DNA from 3 places in the Streptomyces sp. NPDC058955 genome. Region 3 is predicted to be linked to each of the others. Evidence: predicted binding sites of a transcription regulator. Region 3 holds the regulator's gene; each other region holds the start of a gene.

Region 1 (5,825 bases), on a different contig from region 3:
CCTCGCCCGGGCGGGCGACGGCCGCGCCTACGGCCCGTACGCCCTCCAGGCCGCGATCGCCGCCTGCCACGCGCGGGCGGCCTCGTACGAGGAGACGGACTGGGCGGTGATCGCCGGGCTCTACGGGCGGCTCATGGAGCTGGCCCCGTCGCCGGTGGTGGAGCTGAACCGGGCGGTGGCCGTCTCGATGGCCGACGGCCCGGCCGAGGCGCTCGCGATCGTCGACGCGCTCGCCGCCGAACCGGCCCTGGACCGCTACCACTTGCTGCCGAGCGTCCGCGGCGACCTGCTCGCCCGGCTGGGCCGCGACGCGGAGGCGCGGGCGGAGTTCGCGCGGGCGGCGGAGCTGACCCGGAACGAGCGGGAACGGGCGCTGCTGCGGGCCCGCGCCGGAGAACCGGACGCCGGGAGCGCCTAGGGTGCGGGGTATGTCTCCGCGCATACCGCTGCCCCCGCCGCCCCCGCCCGTCGAACTCCGCAGCTGGCCCGACCGGGACGCCCTGCTCGCGGACCGGGCCCTGGCGCTGGGGGAGTTGACGCGGCGTTCGCTGGGCGGCGGGCGGTTCGCGCTGTTCGCCGGCGCGATGCTGGTGCTGCAGCTGGGCTGGGGCATGGTGGGCGTGCTGCTCGTCGACCTCGGCCACGGGGCGATCCTCGACCCGATCACGTTCTTCATCGGCCTGTTCGTCGCCCTCCTCGGCCTCGGGGTGCTGGTGCCGGGCGTCTGGCTGGTGGTGCGCGGGGTGCGCCGGGACCGCGTGGTGCGCGAGCGGCTGCTCCTGTGGGCGGCGCTGGACCGGCACGGGCCGACGGACGCCCGGCTGCGGGCGCCCGTCGCCAGCGCGTGCTGGATGGTGGTCTCCGCCGTGCTGTGCGGCCTCGGGCTGTGGCTGGGCTTCGCCGTGCCCGCCGGGACGGACCCGGCGAACGGCTACGGCCTCGTCGCGTACGGCATGGGCGTCGCGCTGATCTGCTGGATCAACGGCCTGATCGGGCTCTTCAAGGCCGTCGGGCACTTCCGGACGGTGCTCAGGGTCGTGCCGGCCGGCCGATCAGCATCGTCGGGGCGCCCGCGACACGTGTGAGCAGCACCGTCGCGGAGTGCGGGCCCTTGGGCCGCACCTTCCGGCGGATCTCCTCGGGCTCGACGGCCGAGCCGCGCTTCTTCACCGTCAGGTTGCCCACCTCGCGTTCGCGGAGGAGGGCCTTCAGCTTCTTGAGGTTGAAGGGGAGCACGTCGGTGATCTCGTAGGCGGAGGCGTACGGGGTGGGGGTCAGGGTGTCGGCGGTGACGTAGGCGATCGTCTCGTCGATCAGGCCGCCGCCCAGCTCCTCGGCGGCCTCGGCGACCAGATGGGCGCGGATGACGGCGCCGTCGGGCTCGTAGAGGTAGCGGCCGACCGGGCGGACCGCCGGGTCGGGCAGGCCGCGGCCGGTGAGGCTCGCGCCGGAGGGCAGCAGGGTGGCGCGGCGCGCGCCGGGCTCCGTGCCGAACCAGAGCACCGCCTCCTTCACGTCGCCGCCGTCCGAGATCCACTCGGCCTCGGCCTCGTCCGGGACGGTCTCGTGCGGGATGCCGGGGGCGATCTTCAGGGCCGCGTGCGGGGCCTTGCGGGCGGCGTCCATGGCCCAGGAGAGCGGCGGGGAGTAGGCCTCGGGGTCGAAGATCCGGCCCCGGCCGCCGCGTCGCGCCGGGTCGACGAAGACGGCGTCGTAGGGTGCCGTGTCGATCTCGGTGACGTCGGCGCAGCGGACCTCGATCAGCCCGTCGAGGCCCAGCGCGGCGGCGTTGGCGCGGGCGACCTCGGCGGTGAGCGGGTCGCGGTCGACGGCGAGGACGGAGATGCCAGCGCGGGCGAGCGCGAGCGCGTCGCCGCCGACGCCGGAGCAGAGGTCGGCGACGCTGCGGACGCCGAGCGCCTTCATGCGGCCGGCGCGGTAGGAGCCGACGGTCGCCCGGGTGGACTGCTCGACGCCGTTCGGCGTGAAGTACATGCGGTACGCGTCCTCGGCGCCGAACTTCGCCACCGCGCGCTGCCGCAGCCGGGCCTGCCCGAGGGCCGCCGAGACCAGGTCGGCGGGGTGGTCGCGGCGCAGCCGGGAGGCGACCGCCAGCTCCTGGGCGGGGTCGTAGTCGCGCAGGGCGGCGAGGAGGGTCTGGCCCTCGGGGGTGAGCAGGGCGGTGAAGGCGGCGAGGTCGGTCACCGTCCCATTCTCCCTGTGGGCCGGGCGGGGGACCGTGGGGCCGGCTCGGCGGTGTCGCGGCCGGACGGGCGGGTCGCGCTGACAGGATGCGGCGCCATACCGGTCGTACGACAAAAGGAAGAAATGATGGCAAAGGGTCACTCCCGTCGTGCCCTGGGTGCCGCGCTCCTCGTCGCCGCGCTCACCTCCACCGCCGCCTGCTCCGGCGGTTCCGACGCCCCGGGCGCGGGCAGCGGCGGCGCCCCCGCGCCCGCCGCCGGCCAGCAGGCCCCGGTGAAGACCGCCGCCCAGCTGGCCCGGGAGAAGAAGGCCGCGCTGGCGAAGCGGCGGGCCGCCCGGGCCGTGGCCGCGAAGAAGTGGGGCCTCAAGCTGACCCCCCTCGAAGCGCCCGCCCCGCCGAGGAGCAAGCCGAGGATCACCACCCGGAAGGGATTCGAGACCGACGGCGAGGGACTGCCGCCCGTCTTCACCACCGTCCCCACCAAGGAGAAGATCGTCTTCCTGACGATCGACGACGGCGCCGAGAAGGACCCCGAGCTGATCCGGATGATGGCCGATCTGGACATCCCCTACAGCGCCTTCCTCAGCGACTACGTGGTCAGCGACGACTACGCCTACTTCGCGAAGATGCAGAAGTCCCAGCCGCGCGGGATCTCCCTCCACAACCACACCCTCAACCACAAGTACCTGCCGGGGCTCTCCTACGCGCGCCAGAAGCGCGAGATCTGCGGCATGCAGGACGTCATCGAGAAGAAGTACGGCAAGCGCCCCGAGCTCTTCCGCCCGCCGTACGGCAACTACAACGAGGACACCCTGCGCGCCGCCAAGTCCTGCGGCGTCAAGGCCGTCCCGCTCTGGGCCTCCGAGGCGTTCCCCGACCACATGGAGTGGCGCGAGTGGGACCGCGACCTGCACCCCGGCGACATCGTCCTCACCCACTTCCGCGGCGAGGAGGACTGGAAGGGCAGCATGCCCGACATGATCCGCCGGGCGATGAACGTGATCACGTCCAAGGGGTACGCGGTCGCCCGGCTGGAGGACTACGTATGAGCCGGCTCCGCCCGCTCGTGGTCGCCGCCCTCCTCCTCGGCCTCACCGGCTGCGCCTCCGCCGTCGACCCGCTCGAACGCCTCGGCCGCAAGGCCGTGGAGCGGGTCGGCGACGACAGGGACGCCGACCGCGGACCGGTCCGCGCGGAGGGGGGCCCGCGCTCCTAGCGGGCGGTGGCCACGGCGACGACCGCCGTGAGGACGGCGAGCAGACCCGTCGCGACCAACTGGGTCCACGCGGCCAGGCGCCAGCCCTGGCTCCGCAGGGCCCAGCAGGTCACCCCCGTGACCGCCGCGAGGCCGGCGAACCAGCAGGCGGGGACCCAGTCCGGCGGGGGCGGCGGACCGGGATAGCGGACGTCGCCCATGGCCCGCAGCCCCATCAGGACCATGACCGCCACGGTGACGAGGGCGTCCGCCGCCAGCAGCAGGACGGAGAGGGCGAGATCGGGGAGCGGGCGGACCCGGGGCGGGGCGGTGGTCATCTCCGTACCTTCGTACGGAACCCCGGACTCCGCGCGTACGTTCCCCGGATCGAGACCGGATCGCGGCGCCGGCACGCCCTTCCGGGGCCGCCACCGGGTGAGGAATTGGCACTCCGCTTGACCGAGTGCTAATCGCGGTCATAGTCTCGGCTCTGGCACTCCCCACCGGAGAGTGCCAACACAGCGACGGGCAGGTCCGGCACCCGCGACGACGGATCGACCTGGTCGCCACCTCAGACAGTTAACCCCGCGAGATCTCCGAAGGGGGAGGTCGGATCGTGACGACCGCCAGCTCCAAGGTTGCCATCAAGCCGCTCGAGGACCGCATCGTGGTCCAGCCGCTCGACGCCGAGCAGACCACGGCCTCGGGCCTGGTCATCCCGGACACCGCGAAGGAGAAGCCCCAGGAGGGCGCCGTCCTCGCCGTGGGCCCGGGCCGCTTCGAGAACGGCGAGCGCCTGCCGCTCGACGTCAAGGTCGGCGACGTCGTGCTCTACAGCAAGTACGGCGGCACCGAGGTGAAGTACAACGGCGACGAGTACCTCGTCCTCTCGGCCCGCGACGTGCTCGCGATCATCGAGAAGTAAGAGACGCCGTACCCGCAGTGCACCGCGCCCCTGACCCCTTGATCTCTTGGGCGTCCAGGGGCGCGGTTGTTTTCTCCACACGATTTCCGAGAGGGCTGAATCGCTCCCATGGCGAAGATCCTGAAGTTCGACGAGGACGCCCGTCGCGCCCTTGAGCGCGGCGTCAACAAGCTGGCCGACACGGTGAAGGTGACGATCGGCCCCAAGGGCCGCAACGTCGTCATCGACAAGAAGTTCGGCGCGCCCACCATCACCAACGACGGTGTCACGATCGCCCGCGAGGTCGAGATCGAGGACCCGTACGAGAACCTCGGCGCCCAGCTCGTCAAGGAGGTGGCGACCAAGACCAACGACATCGCGGGTGACGGCACCACCACCGCCACCGTGCTCGCCCAGGCGCTCGTCCGCGAGGGTCTGCGCAACGTCGCCGCCGGCGCCTCCCCGGCCGCCCTGAAGAAGGGCATCGACGCCGCCGTCAAGGCCGTCTCCGAGGACCTGCTCGCCACCGCGCGCCCGATCGAGGACAAGTCCGACATCGCCGCCGTCGCCGCGCTCTCCGCCCAGGACCAGCAGGTCGGCGAGCTCATCGCCGAGGCCATGGACAAGGTCGGCAAGGACGGTGTCATCACCGTCGAGGAGTCCAACACCTTCGGCCTGGAGCTGGAGTTCACCGAGGGCATGGCCTTCGACAAGGGCTACCTCTCCCCGTACATGGTCACCGACCAGGAGCGTATGGAGGCCGTCCTCGACGACCCGTACATCCTGATCAACCAGGGCAAGATCTCCTCGATCCAGGACCTGCTGCCGCTGCTTGAGAAGGTCGTCCAGGCGGGTGGCTCCAAGCCGCTGCTGATCATCGCCGAGGACGTCGAGGGCGAGGCCCTCTCCACCCTCATCGTCAACAAGATCCGCGGCATCTTCAACGCCGTGGCCGTCAAGGCCCCCGGCTTCGGCGACCGCCGCAAGGCGATGCTCCAGGACATGGCCACCCTCACCGGTGCCACCGTCATCGCCGAGGAGGTCGGCCTCAAGCTCGACCAGGCCGGTCTGGACGTGCTGGGCACCGCCCGCCGCGTGACCGTCTCCAAGGACGACACCACCATCGTCGACGGTGGCGGCAAGTCCGAGGACGTCGCGGGCCGCGTCGCCCAGATCAAGGCCGAGATCGAGAACACGGACTCCGACTGGGACCGCGAGAAGCTCCAGGAGCGCCTCGCGAAGCTGGCCGGCGGCGTGTGCGTGATCAAGGTCGGCGCCGCCACCGAGGTGGAGCTGAAGGAGAAGAAGCACCGTCTGGAGGACGCCATCTCCGCGACCCGCGCCGCGGTCGAGGAGGGCATCGTCTCCGGTGGTGGCTCCGCGCTCGTCCACGCCGTCAAGGTGCTGGAGGACAACCTCGGCAAGACCGGCGACGAGGCCACCGGTGTCTCCGTCGTCCGCCGCGCCGCCGTCGAGCCGCTGCGCTGGATCGCCGAGAACGCCGGCCTGGAGGGCTACGT
Region 2 (5,825 bases), on a different contig from region 3:
CCAGTATCCGGTCCGGCAACTGACGTCACCGGGCCCGCCGATGAGCCCCGCCCGCGCGATCAGCAGCCGGTCCCCGACGGCGGCGACCGACGCCAGCTCGCAGGCCGCCTTGGCCTCCCCGTACAGCTCCCGCCCGACCTCGGCCAGCTCGGTCGGCGGCAGGATCTCCGCGGACTCGTCCGCCCCGATCTCCGCCTGCGAGGCGTACACGTTCCCGGACGACACGTATGTCCAGTGCCGGGCCCGCCCGCCGAGCGCGTCGAGCGCCCCCCGGACGAACCCCGGCTGCCACGACACCTCGACCACGGCGTCCCACTCCCGGTCGAGCAGCCCGTCGTACGCCCCCGGCTCCCGCCGGTCCGCCACCACCAGCCGCGCCCCCGCGGCCACCTCCCCGCTCTCCCCCCGCGCCAGACACGTCACCGCGTGCCCCCGCGCCAACGCCCGCCGCGACACCTCGCGGCCCACCCAAGCCGTACCGCCCAGCACCAGAATCTCCATGCGCCCCAGTCGACCACCGAACGGCCCGCCGCGGGACAGCAGTTCGCCGTCGGCGCACGTAATGCGCCGACGGCGAACGAGAGGCCCCGCCGCTCCCCTCAGAACGGGTCACCACGCCCGTAAAACCCACCCCGTCGTCCCGCGCAATGCCCCCTCACACCCCCCTGAAGGCCCCTCCGCCGCGCCCCCGGGCCCCTCCCGGGGGACGGCTCCGCGACCGCGCCGAACGCCCCGCCCAGCCCCCTCGCAGCCCCTCCCCCGCCACCCCCAACACCCTCTCTGACCTGGGCATTTGACGCCCAACCCCCTACCCTGGAACTCACGTCGAGGGGAGATCCACATGGAGCAGACGGTGCCGAAGACGGACCGGAACATCCGCACGGTCGAGGACGTCCTGACCCTGCTGGACGGGCTGTTCGCGCCCGGTGCGGACCGGTGGACGGAGGGCGGCGCGGAGTGGTGGGACGGCTTCTACGCGGACCGGGAGCGGCCGGTGCCGTTCTTCGTCCCGAAGCCGGACGAGAACCTGGCGGCGTACGCGGAACGGGGCCTGCTCCAGGGCGGCGGACGCGCCCTCGACCTGGGCTGCGGCCCGGGCCGCAACGCCCTGTACCTCGCCTCGCTCGGCTACACGGTGGACGCGGTCGACCTCTCGGCGACGGCCATCGGCTGGGCGCAGGAACGTGCCCGGCAGAACGGCGTCGAGACCATCCGCTTCACCTGCGGCAACGCCTTCGCGCCCGGCACGGTCGAGGGCCCGTACGACCTCGTCTACGACTCCGGCTGCCTCCACCACCTGCCCCCGCACCGCCGCGTCAGCTACCTGGCCCTCCTCGACCGCGTCCTCGCCCCCGGCGGCCACTTCGCCCTGACGGCCTTCGCGGCGGGCGAGGGCGGCATGGGCTCGGAGCGCCCCGACGCCGACTTCTACCGCGCCGGCGCCCTGGAAGGCGGCCTCGCCTACACGGACACGGACCTCCGCACCCTCTTCGCCGACCACCTGACCCCGCTCGAACTCCGCCGCATGCACGACGAACCCGCCGACTCCCTGCGCTTCGGCAGGAGCTTCCTCTGGACGGGACTCTTCCGCCGCCCGTAGGAGAGAAGCGGCGGGTCCCCGTCCGACGGCGGGCGCGGAAATCGCGGGCGGGACCGCTCCGGCCGCCCCTACCCTGCCCCCCATGGGAGTCAACAGGTCCTCGTACGTGTGCCTGCCGTGCCGGGGCTCGTACAAGCAGGGGTACGAGCACGGGCCCGAGCACCGGTGTCCGCGCTGCGGCGAGCCGATGGTGGGGGTCGGCACCGCGTTCCAGCCGCCGAAGCGGCGGGACGACGAGGCGTGGCGGGTGCTCTCCGTGCTGCTGCACGCGGGGGTGCGGTTCCGCACCAGCTGCTGCCAGGGCTGCGGCCCCGGCTACCGGCCCCGCACCCTCGCCGAGGTGAAGGCCCGCGTCGCGTACGCCCGCCGCACCGGCGAACCGCTCGCCAAGGCGCTCGTCCGGCCGGTCGTCTGAGGGCCGTCACGCGCTGAGGGCCGTCACGTGCCGAGGGCCGGAACGTGCCGAGGGCCGGAACGCGCCGAGGGCGGCACCCCCTCGTGGGGAGTGCCGCCCTCGGTTCGCGTTCAGCGATGAACCACCGATCCCTGGGGATCAGAAGTCCATGTCACCGCCCGGCATGCCGCCGCCGGCCGGGCCCGCGGCCTTCTCCGGCTTGTCGGCGATGACGGCCTCGGTGGTGAGGAAGAGCGCGGCGATCGACGCGGCGTTCTGCAGCGCGGAGCGCGTCACCTTGGCCGGGTCGATGATGCCCTCGGCGACCAGGTCGACGTACTCGCCGGTCGCGGCGTTGAGGCCGTGACCCGGGGTCAGGTTGCGCACCTTCTCGACCACGACGCCGCCCTCAAGGCCGGCGTTGACCGCGATCTGCTTGATCGGGGCCTCCAGGGCGAGCTTGACGATCGCGGCACCGGTGGCCTCGTCGCCGTCCAGCTCCAGCTTCTCGAAGACGCTGGACGCCTGGAGCAGGGCCACGCCACCGCCGGCGACGATGCCCTCCTCGACGGCCGCCTTGGCGTTGCGCACGGCGTCCTCGATGCGGTGCTTGCGCTCCTTGAGCTCGACCTCGGTCGCGGCACCGGCCTTGATGACCGCCACGCCGCCGGCGAGCTTCGCGAGGCGCTCCTGGAGCTTCTCGCGGTCGTAGTCGGAGTCGCTGTTCTCGATCTCGGCGCGGATCTGGTTCACGCGGCCCGCGACCTGCTCGCTGTCACCGGCACCGTCGACGATGGTGGTCTCGTCCTTGGTGATGACGACCTTGCGGGCGCGGCCCAGCAGGTCGAGACCGGCCGACTCCAGCTTGAGGCCGACCTCCTCGGAGATGACCGTGCCGCCGGTGAGGATGGCGATGTCCTGGAGCATGGCCTTGCGGCGGTCGCCGAAGCCCGGGGCCTTGACGGCCACGGAGCGGAAGGTGCCCTTGATCTTGTTGACGATCAGGGTGGAGAGCGCCTCGCCCTCGACGTCCTCGGCGATGATCAGCAGCGGCTTGCCGGACTGCATGACCTTCTCGAGGAGCGGGATCAGGTCCTTCACGGACGAGACCTTGGAGTTGACGATGAGGATGTACGGGTCGTCGAGCGACGCCTCCATACGCTCCATGTCGGTGGCGAAGTACGCCGAGATGTAGCCCTTGTCGAAGCGCATGCCCTCGGTGAGCTCCAGCTCCAGACCGAAGGTCTGGGACTCCTCGACGGTGATGACGCCTTCCTTGCCGACCTTGTCCATCGCCTCGGCGATGAGCTCGCCGATCTGCGTGTCGGCGGCGGAGATGGAGGCGGTGGAGGCGATCTGCTCCTTCGTCTCGACCTCCTTCGCCTGGTCGAGCAGGGCGCCGGAGACGGCCTCGACGGCCTTCTCGATGCCGCGCTTGAGGGCCATCGGGTTGGCGCCGGCGGCGACGTTGCGGAGACCCTCGCGGACGAGCGCCTGGGCGAGGACGGTGGCGGTGGTCGTGCCGTCGCCGGCGACGTCGTCCGTCTTCTTGGCGACTTCCTTGACCAGCTCGGCGCCGATCTTCTCGTACGGGTCCTCGAGCTCGATCTCCTTGGCGATGGAGACACCGTCGTTGGTGATCGTGGGGGCGCCCCACTTCTTCTCGAGGACGACGTTACGGCCCTTGGGGCCGAGGGTGACCTTGACGGCGTCAGCGAGCTGGTTCATGCCGCGCTCGAGACCGCGCCGGGCCTCCTCGTCGAACGCGATGATCTTGGCCATGTGAAGTGGTCCTCCCGGACATGGGGTGGATAACGCTCCAGGACCGCGCCGACGCCCGCGACGGACGGCCTCCGCGTTCCGCGTGGTTCCTTGCCCCACCCGGGTCGGCGGCCTCGCCGTGCTCGGTCCTCGTAGCACTCTCACCTTCCGAGTGCTAACGCCAATGATTAGCACTCGACCCAGGAGAGTGCAAGCGCCTCGAAGAGGCTCCTATAGGGGTGGTGGCCGGGCGACGGGCGGGCGCAAGCGACTCTCGTGGATCGGGCACCTCCACGCCACCGGGTCCGGGAACGCGTGAGGGGCCCGCATCCCTGGGGATGCGGGCCCCTCGACGACGAGACGTCGGTGGCCGATCGCGCCGCGCCTCAGGCGGTCACCTTGACCATGTCCGCCTGCGGACCCTTCTGACCCTGCGAGATCTCGAACTCGACTCGCTGGCCCTCTTCGAGGCTGCGGTACCCATCCATCTGGATGGCGCTGTAGTGGACGAAAACATCCGCACCACCGTCGACCGCGATGAAGCCGTAGCCCTTCTCCGCGTTGAACCACTTGACGGTGCCCTGAGCCATGCCTAACTCCCCTATTACGTACTGGCCCTTGAGCGGACCCGCACTTCGCGGACCCGGGTCAGAACCTGCGCCGGAACGCGTCGACCGCCGCTGAATGTATCTGTCCAACTGCCCTCTGCAACAGGGCAATCGACCGGGAATTCTGAGGGGAGCGGAAAGGGGGATCAGGAAGAAATGCTGGAATTGCGGGGCAAGTCGGGCCGGGCGAAAGGCACATAAGGGGCAGACTGTGCGCGCTTTTCGGCCGCTTGTTGTCGCATTCTTGTCAGGTCCGAGCCCGCCCTCATATGCGTCCGGCATGAGCGGCGGAGGGGACTTCCCCAACTCTACCGCGCTCAACCATGCAGAATTGCCCCCTCCGCTTTCTCTCGCGGAAGGGGCAATTCTGTAGCGGAGGCTACCAACAGGTAACGGTCAGCAACCGCCGGCGACGGCCGGGATGATCGAGACGCCCGCGCCGTCCGGCGTGGCGGTCTCCAGGCCCTGCTCGAAGCGGACGTCGTCGTCGTTCACGTAGACGTTCACGAAGCGGCGCAGCTTGCCCTGGTCGTCGAGGACGCGGGCGGCGATGCCGGTGTGGTTCTTCTCCAGGTCGGCGATGACCTCGGCGAGGGTCGCGCCCTCGGCGGCGACCTCGGCCTGACCGCCGGTGTAGGTGCGGAGGATGGTGGGGATGCGGACGTTCACGGCCATGGTGGCTTCACGGACCTTTCAGTGGGCCAGGCCCGCGTCGCGGAACGCGTCCAGGCTCGGGCGGATGGTGGCGGTCGCCTGAGAGCTGTCGGCCACGGCGTCCAGGGTCTTGAGCCCGTCGCCGGTGTTGAGGACGACGGTGGTGAGGTTCGGGTCGATGACGCCGGCCTCGACGAGCTTGCGCGCCACGCCGACGGTCACGCCGCCCGCCGTCTCGGCGAAGATGCCCTCGGTCCGGGCCAGCAGCTTGATCGCGTCGACGACCTGCTCGTCGTTCACGTCCTCCACCGCGCCGCCGGTGCGGCGGGCGATGTCGAGGACGTACGGGCCGTCGGCCGGGTTGCCGATCGCGAGGGACTTGGCGATGGTGTTCGGCTTCTGGGGGCGGACCACGTCGTGGCCGGCCTTGAAGGCCGCCGACACCGGGGAGCAGCCCTCGGCCTGGGCGCCGAAGATCTTGTACGGCTTGTCCTCGACCAGGCCGAGCTTGATGAGCTCCTGCAGACCCTTGTCGATCTTGGTGAGCTGGGAGCCGGAGGCGATCGGGATGACCAGCTGGTCGGGGATGACCCAGCCGAGCTGCTCGCAGATCTCGTACGCGAGCGTCTTGGAGCCCTCGCCGTAGTACGGACGCAGGTTGACGTTGACGAAGCCCCAGCCCTCGCCGAGCGGGTCGCCGATGAGCTCGGAGCAGAAGCGGTTGACGTCGTCGTAGTTGCCCTCGATGGCGACCAGGTCACCGCCGTAGACACCGGCCATGACGACCTTGCCCTGCTCCAGGTCGTGC
Region 3 (5,825 bases):
CCGGGGGAGGCGCTTGGGCCGCCTGAGAAGGGCTCCGCTCCGCCTCGGCCCGAAGCGAAGCCGGACCGGCCCGCAGAGGGGGTGCGCCGCCCGCACGTGAAGCGGCTTTCCCTCATCGCCTACCGCAGGGTTCAGCGTGAGCTCAATCTCATCAGGGACGAGCTGGAGACCCCGGAGCCCGAGGTCGTGGCCGTCGACTCCGCCTCCTGGCGCGCCCAGCGGTCCGATCGTGACCAGCGGCGCAGGTTGCTCCAGGACCGCAAGGAGTTCCTGCGGGCGGTACTGGACGGCGTGGAGGTCGACCCCGAAAGCGGTGGAGGAGCCCTCGTCGTCCCGGGGTGTCTCGTCGGCGTCGAGGAACCGGGCGAGGACGGCATCACCACATACGAGATCGCTCTGCGTGCAGGGGACGAGGCGGAGCGGCTGAGCCCGTACACCCCGCTCGCGGCTGCGCTGATGTGGCGGGAGGTCGGCGACACCGTGCGGTGGAGCACGGAGGACGGGTGTGCGCACAGTGTGATCGTCCGGTTCGTGGACGGCTGAACGCACGGGACCGGTGACACGGACGCCCACCTCGGGCAGTACGGGACAATGGGGCTCATGCCTTCCGTACTGCCCGATGGTGAGCCCGTGCCCGACGACGGGGCGCTGCCCCCGCGTGCCCTCGAAGGGGCCGGGGAGCGGCCGCTCGGGTTCTACCTGCACGTGCCGTACTGCGCGACGCGCTGCGGCTACTGCGACTTCAACACGTACACCGCGAGCGAGCTGCGCGGTACGGGCGGTGTGCTCGCCTCCCGCGACAACTACGCCGAGCAGGTCGTCGAGGAGATCCGGCTCGCCCGGAAGGTCCTCGGGGACGACCCGCGGCCCGTGCGGACCGTCTTCGTCGGCGGCGGCACGCCGACGCTGCTCGCCGCCGGGGACCTCGTACGGATGCTGGGGGCGATCCGGGACGAGTTCGGGCTCGCGGACGACGCCGAGGTGACGACGGAGGCCAATCCGGAGTCCGTGGACCCGGCCTACCTCGCCGAGCTCCGGGAGGGCGGCTTCAACCGGATCTCCTTCGGCATGCAGAGCGCCAGGCAGCACGTCCTCAAGATCCTCGACCGCACGCATACGCCCGGGCGGCCCGAGGCCTGCGTCGGTGAGGCGCGGGCCGCCGGGTTCGAGCACGTCAACCTCGACCTCATCTACGGCACGCCCGGGGAGTCCGACGACGACTGGCGGGCCTCGCTGGACGCGGCGATCGGCGCCGGGCCCGACCACGTCAGCGCGTACGCCCTGATCGTCGAGGAGGGGACGCAGCTGGCGCGGCGGATCCGGCGCGGTGAAGTGCCCATGACGGACGACGACGTGCACGCCGACCGCTACCTGATCGCCGACGCGGCCTTCGAGGAGGCGGGCTTCTCCTGGTACGAGGTGTCCAACTGGGCCACCTCCGAGGCCGGGCGCTGCCTCCACAACGAGCTGTACTGGCGCGGCGCCGACTGGTGGGGCGCGGGGCCCGGCGCGCACTCGCACGTGGGCGGCGTCCGGTGGTGGAACGTCAAGCATCCCGGCGCGTACGCCGCCGCGCTCGCGGGCGGGAAGTCGCCGGGGGCCGGGCGGGAGATCCTCGCGGAGGAGGACAGGCGGGTGGAGCGGATCCTCCTCGAACTGCGGCTTCGGGAGGGCGTCGAGCTCTCGATCCTCAAGCCGGCGGGCCTCGCCGCGTCCCGCCAGGCGCTGCGGGACGGGCTGCTCGATGCCGGCCCGTACGAGGCGGGGCGGGCGGTCCTGACCCTGCGCGGCCGGCTGCTGGCGGACGCGGTGGTGCGGGACCTGGTGGACTGACGGGCGCGGCGCGGCCGTGGCGCGGGCCGGCGCGCGCGGCCCCCACGGAGGCGGCTAGCCGACCGTCACGAAGTCGATCAGGTGCTCGACCTTGCCGAGCAGTTCCGGTTCCAGGTCCTTGTAGGACGTGACCCGCTTCAGGATCGCCTGCCAGATCGCGCCCGTGTTGTCGGCGGGCCAGCCGAGGGCCCGGCAGGTGCCCGTCTTCCAGTCCTGGCCCCGGGGGACCTCCGGCCAGGCCCGGATGCCCAGGACCGCGGGTTTCACGGCCTGCCAGATGTCGATGTAGGGGTGGCCGACGACCAGGACGTGGTCCGAGGCGACCTGGGCGGCGATGCGGGACTCCTTGGAGCCGGGGACCAGGTGGTCGACCAGGACGCCCAGGCGGGCGTCCGGGCCCGGGGCGAAGTCGGCGACGATCTGCGGGAGGTGGTCGACGCCCTCCAGGTACTCGACGACCACGCCCTCGACGCGCAGGTCGTCGCCCCAGACCCGTTCGACCAGCTCGGCGTCGTGGCGGCCCTCCACGTAGATGCGGCTCGCCCGGGCCACCCGGGCCCGCGCGCCCGGGACGGCGATCGAGCCGGAGGCCGTACGGGCCGGGCGGGCCGGGCCGCCGGACGACGGGCGGACCAGGGTGACGACCTTGCCCTCCAGCAGGAAGCCGCGCGGCTCCATCGGGAAGACCCGGTGCTTGCCGAATCGGTCCTCCAGCGTCACCGTGCCCGCCTCGCAGCGGATCACCGCCCCGCAGAAGCCCGTCGCGACCTCCTCCACGACCAGATCGGGATCGGCCGGGACCTCGGGGACGGGGGCCGTGCGCTTCCACGGCGGGGTGAGGTCGGCGTCGTAGCTACGCACGGGTTCCAGTCCTCCGGGTGCGCTGTCGGTGGGTCCTGCCGGGGGATGCGGCCAGGGGGGCTTCAGGTCCGGGTCGCGGCCGCATTCCGGGGACGCTACGACACCTGGAAGCGGCGTGCCAGTTCATCGCGCTGGCGTCGGACGAAAGCCGCGTCGACGGTCGCGCCGTGGCCGGGGACGTACAGGGCGTCCTCGCCGCCGAGGGCGAGGAGGCGGTCGAGGGCGTCGGGCCAGCGGGCGCCGACCGCGTCCGGGCCTGCCTGGGGCTCGCCGGACTCCTCGACCAGGTCGCCGCAGAAGACGACCTCGCGCTCGCCCGGCACGCAGACGACCAGGTCGTGCCCGGAGTGGGCGGGGCCCAGATTGGCCAGGAGGACCTGCCGGCCGCCCAGGTCGAGGGTCCACTCGCCGGTGACGGTGTGGCGGGGGGCCACCAGCGCCTCCGCCGCCTCCGCCGCGGCCCGCTCGTCGACGCCCTGGCGCACCGCGTCCGTGTACAGCTCCTCGCGGCCGTGCGCGGAGCCGAGGAGCTCGTCCGTGCCGACCGCGCCGAAGACCTCCGCGCCGGCGAAGGCGGCCGTGCCGAGGACGTGGTCGAAGTGGGGGTGGCCGAGTGCGATGTGCGTCACGCGCCGGCCGCCGGTGATCGCCTCCGCCTGGGCCCGGATCCCGGCGCCCTCGGCGAGCGTGGAGCCCGTGTCGTAGAGCAGAACCGCCTTGTCCCCCACGACCAGACCGGTGGTCGCGTCCCAGCCCGGGAGGCGCCGTCGGCCCACCCCGACCGCGAGCCGTTCCCACCCCTGAGCCGCCCATACCGCTTCGTCGATGTCCATGTCGCCGACGCTAGCGGGTCCGCCTCCTTGCCAGGAGCGACGGCCCCGGCCGTACACTGGCCGGGGGTTTCCTGGCACTCGGACAGGGCGAGTGCCAAAAGCGGAGCAACCGGAACGGCCGGAACGGGAGGTGTGCGCGTGCTGAGCGAACGCAGACTCGAGGTACTGCGCGCCATCGTCCAGGACTACGTCGGGACGGAGGAACCGGTCGGTTCCAAGGCGCTCACCGAGCGCCACAAGCTCGGCGTCTCTCCCGCCACCGTGCGCAACGACATGGCGGTGCTGGAGGAGGAGGGGTACATCGCCCAGCCCCACACCAGCGCCGGCCGGATCCCCACGGACAAGGGCTACCGCCTCTTCGTGGACCGGCTGGCCGGCGTCAAGCCGCTCTCGACCCCCGAGCGGCGCGCCATCCACAACTTCCTCGACGGCGCCGTGGACCTCGACGACGTCGTGGGCCGCACGGTGCGGCTGCTCGCGCAGCTGACCCGGCAGGTCGCCGTCGTGCAGTACCCGTCGCTGACCCGTTCGTCCATCCGGCACGTCGAGCTGCTGTCGCTGGCCCCGGCCCGGCTGATGCTCGTCCTCATCACGGACACCGGACGGGTCGAGCAGCGGGTGATCGACTGTCCCGCGCCGTTCGGCGAGACCTCCCTCGCCGATCTGCGGGCCCGGCTGAACAGCCGGGTCGGCGGCCGTCGCTTCGCCGACGTGCCGCAGCTGGTGCAGGACCTCCCCGAGTCGTTCGAGGAGCCCGAGGAGCGCGCCACGGTCTCGACCGTGCTGGCGACCCTCCTGGAGACGCTCGTGGAGGAGCACGAGGAGCGGCTGATGATCGGCGGCACCGCCAATCTCACCCGCTTCGGACACGACTTCCCGCTGACGATCAGGCCCGTCCTGGAGGCCCTGGAGGAGCAGGTCGTGCTCCTCAAGCTGCTGGGCGAGGTCAAGGAATCGGGCATGACCGTACGCATCGGGCACGAGAACGCCTACGAGGGACTGAACTCCACGTCCGTCGTCTCGGTCGGCTACGGTTCGGGCGGCGAGGCAGTCGCCAAACTCGGCGTGGTCGGACCGACCCGCATGGACTACCCCGGAACGATGGGAGCGGTACGCGCAGTGGCACGTTACGTCGGACAGATCCTGGCGGAGTCGTAAGTGGCCACGGACTACTACGCCACACTCGGCGTGCGCCGCGACGCTTCCCAGGACGAGATCAAGAAGGCCTTCCGCCGCCTCGCCCGCGAGCTTCACCCGGACGTCAATCCGGACCCGAAGACGCAGGAGCGGTTCAAGGAGATCAACGCCGCCTACGAGGTCCTGTCGGACCCGCAGAAGAAGCAGGTCTACGACCTCGGCGGCGACCCGCTGTCCAGCTCCGGCGGGGGCGGCGCGGGCGGCTTCGGAGCCGGTGGCTTCGGCAACTTCTCCGACATCATGGACGCCTTCTTCGGCACGGCCTCGCAGCGCGGACCGCGCTCGCGGACCCGCCGCGGCCAGGACGCCATGATCCGCCTGGAGATCGACCTCAACGAGGCGGCCTTCGGCACCACCAAGGACATCCAGGTCGACACGGCCGTCGTCTGCACCACCTGTTCGGGTGAGGGTGCCGCGCCCGGCACCTCCGCGCAGACCTGTGACATGTGCCGCGGCCGCGGCGAGGTCTCGCAGGTCACCCGGTCGTTCCTCGGCCAGGTCATGACCTCCCGGCCCTGCCCCCAGTGCCAGGGCTTCGGCACCGTCGTCCCGACCCCGTGCCCCGAGTGCGCGGGCGACGGCCGGGTCCGGTCCCGCCGCACGCTCACCGTCAAGATCCCCGCCGGTGTCGACAACGGCACCCGGATCCAGCTCGCGGGCGAGGGCGAGGTCGGCCCCGGCGGCGGCCCCGCCGGCGACCTGTACGTCGAGATCCAGGAGACCCCGCACGAGGTCTTCCAGCGGCGCGGCGACGACCTGCACTGCACGGTCACCCTCCCGATGACGGCGGCGGCGCTCGGCACGAAGGTGCAGCTCCAGACGCTGGACGGGCTGGAGGAGATCGACATCCGGCCGGGCACCCAGTCCGGCCAGTCGGTCCCGCTGCACGGCCGGGGCGTCACGCACCTGCGGGGCAACGGGCGCGGCGACCTGATCGTCCACGTCGAGGTCCAGACCCCGGGCAAGCTCGACGCCGAGCAGGAGCGCCTGCTGCGCGAACTGGCCAAGCTGCGCGGCGAGGAACGGCCCACGGGCCAGTTCCAGCCGGGTCAGCAGGGGCTGTTCTCGCGGCTGAAGGATGCCTTCAACGGGCGCTGACGG

What was found. Region 3 encodes HrcA, which represses chaperone genes, less so after heat shock. Its sites were predicted from a motif close to TTNGCACTCNGNNNNNCNGAGTGCNAA; they were not measured.
Region 1: groES (co-chaperone GroES) is a predicted target of HrcA. The motif match lies at 3,845-3,871, and genes of this name have one in related genera.
Region 2: groL (chaperonin GroEL) is a predicted target of HrcA. The motif match lies at 3,944-3,970, and genes of this name have one in related genera.

What each region holds. Positions count from the first base shown of each region.
Region 1 is NZ_JBHYKM010000026.1:22,427-28,251, reverse strand. Features, by position in the region: gene ACFW1I_RS13155 (RNA polymerase sigma factor) at 1-418, shown strand, start outside; gene ACFW1I_RS13150 (hypothetical protein) at 429-1,085, shown strand; gene ACFW1I_RS13145 (methyltransferase domain-containing protein) at 1,030-2,205, opposite strand; gene ACFW1I_RS13140 (polysaccharide deacetylase family protein) at 2,332-3,255, shown strand; gene ACFW1I_RS13135 (hypothetical protein) at 3,252-3,422, shown strand; gene ACFW1I_RS13130 (hypothetical protein) at 3,419-3,739, opposite strand; gene groES (co-chaperone GroES) at 4,018-4,326, shown strand; gene groL (chaperonin GroEL) at 4,435-5,825, shown strand, end outside.
Region 2 is NZ_JBHYKM010000024.1:49,758-55,582, forward strand. Features, by position in the region: gene ACFW1I_RS12515 (NAD-dependent epimerase/dehydratase family protein) at 1-501, opposite strand, end outside; gene ACFW1I_RS12520 (class I SAM-dependent methyltransferase) at 842-1,600, shown strand; gene ACFW1I_RS12525 (deoxyxylulose-5-phosphate synthase) at 1,683-2,015, shown strand; gene groL (chaperonin GroEL) at 2,154-3,776, opposite strand; gene ACFW1I_RS12535 (cold-shock protein) at 4,142-4,345, opposite strand; gene ACFW1I_RS12540 (MoaD/ThiS family protein) at 4,760-5,038, opposite strand; gene thrC (threonine synthase) at 5,057-5,825, opposite strand, start outside.
Region 3 is NZ_JBHYKM010000012.1:37,434-43,258, reverse strand. Features, by position in the region: gene ACFW1I_RS07925 (AAA domain-containing protein) at 1-543, shown strand, start outside; gene hemW (radical SAM family heme chaperone HemW) at 601-1,833, shown strand; gene ACFW1I_RS07915 (DUF3097 domain-containing protein) at 1,888-2,694, opposite strand; gene ACFW1I_RS07910 (MBL fold metallo-hydrolase) at 2,790-3,527, opposite strand; gene hrcA (heat-inducible transcriptional repressor HrcA) at 3,666-4,685, shown strand; gene dnaJ (molecular chaperone DnaJ) at 4,686-5,822, shown strand.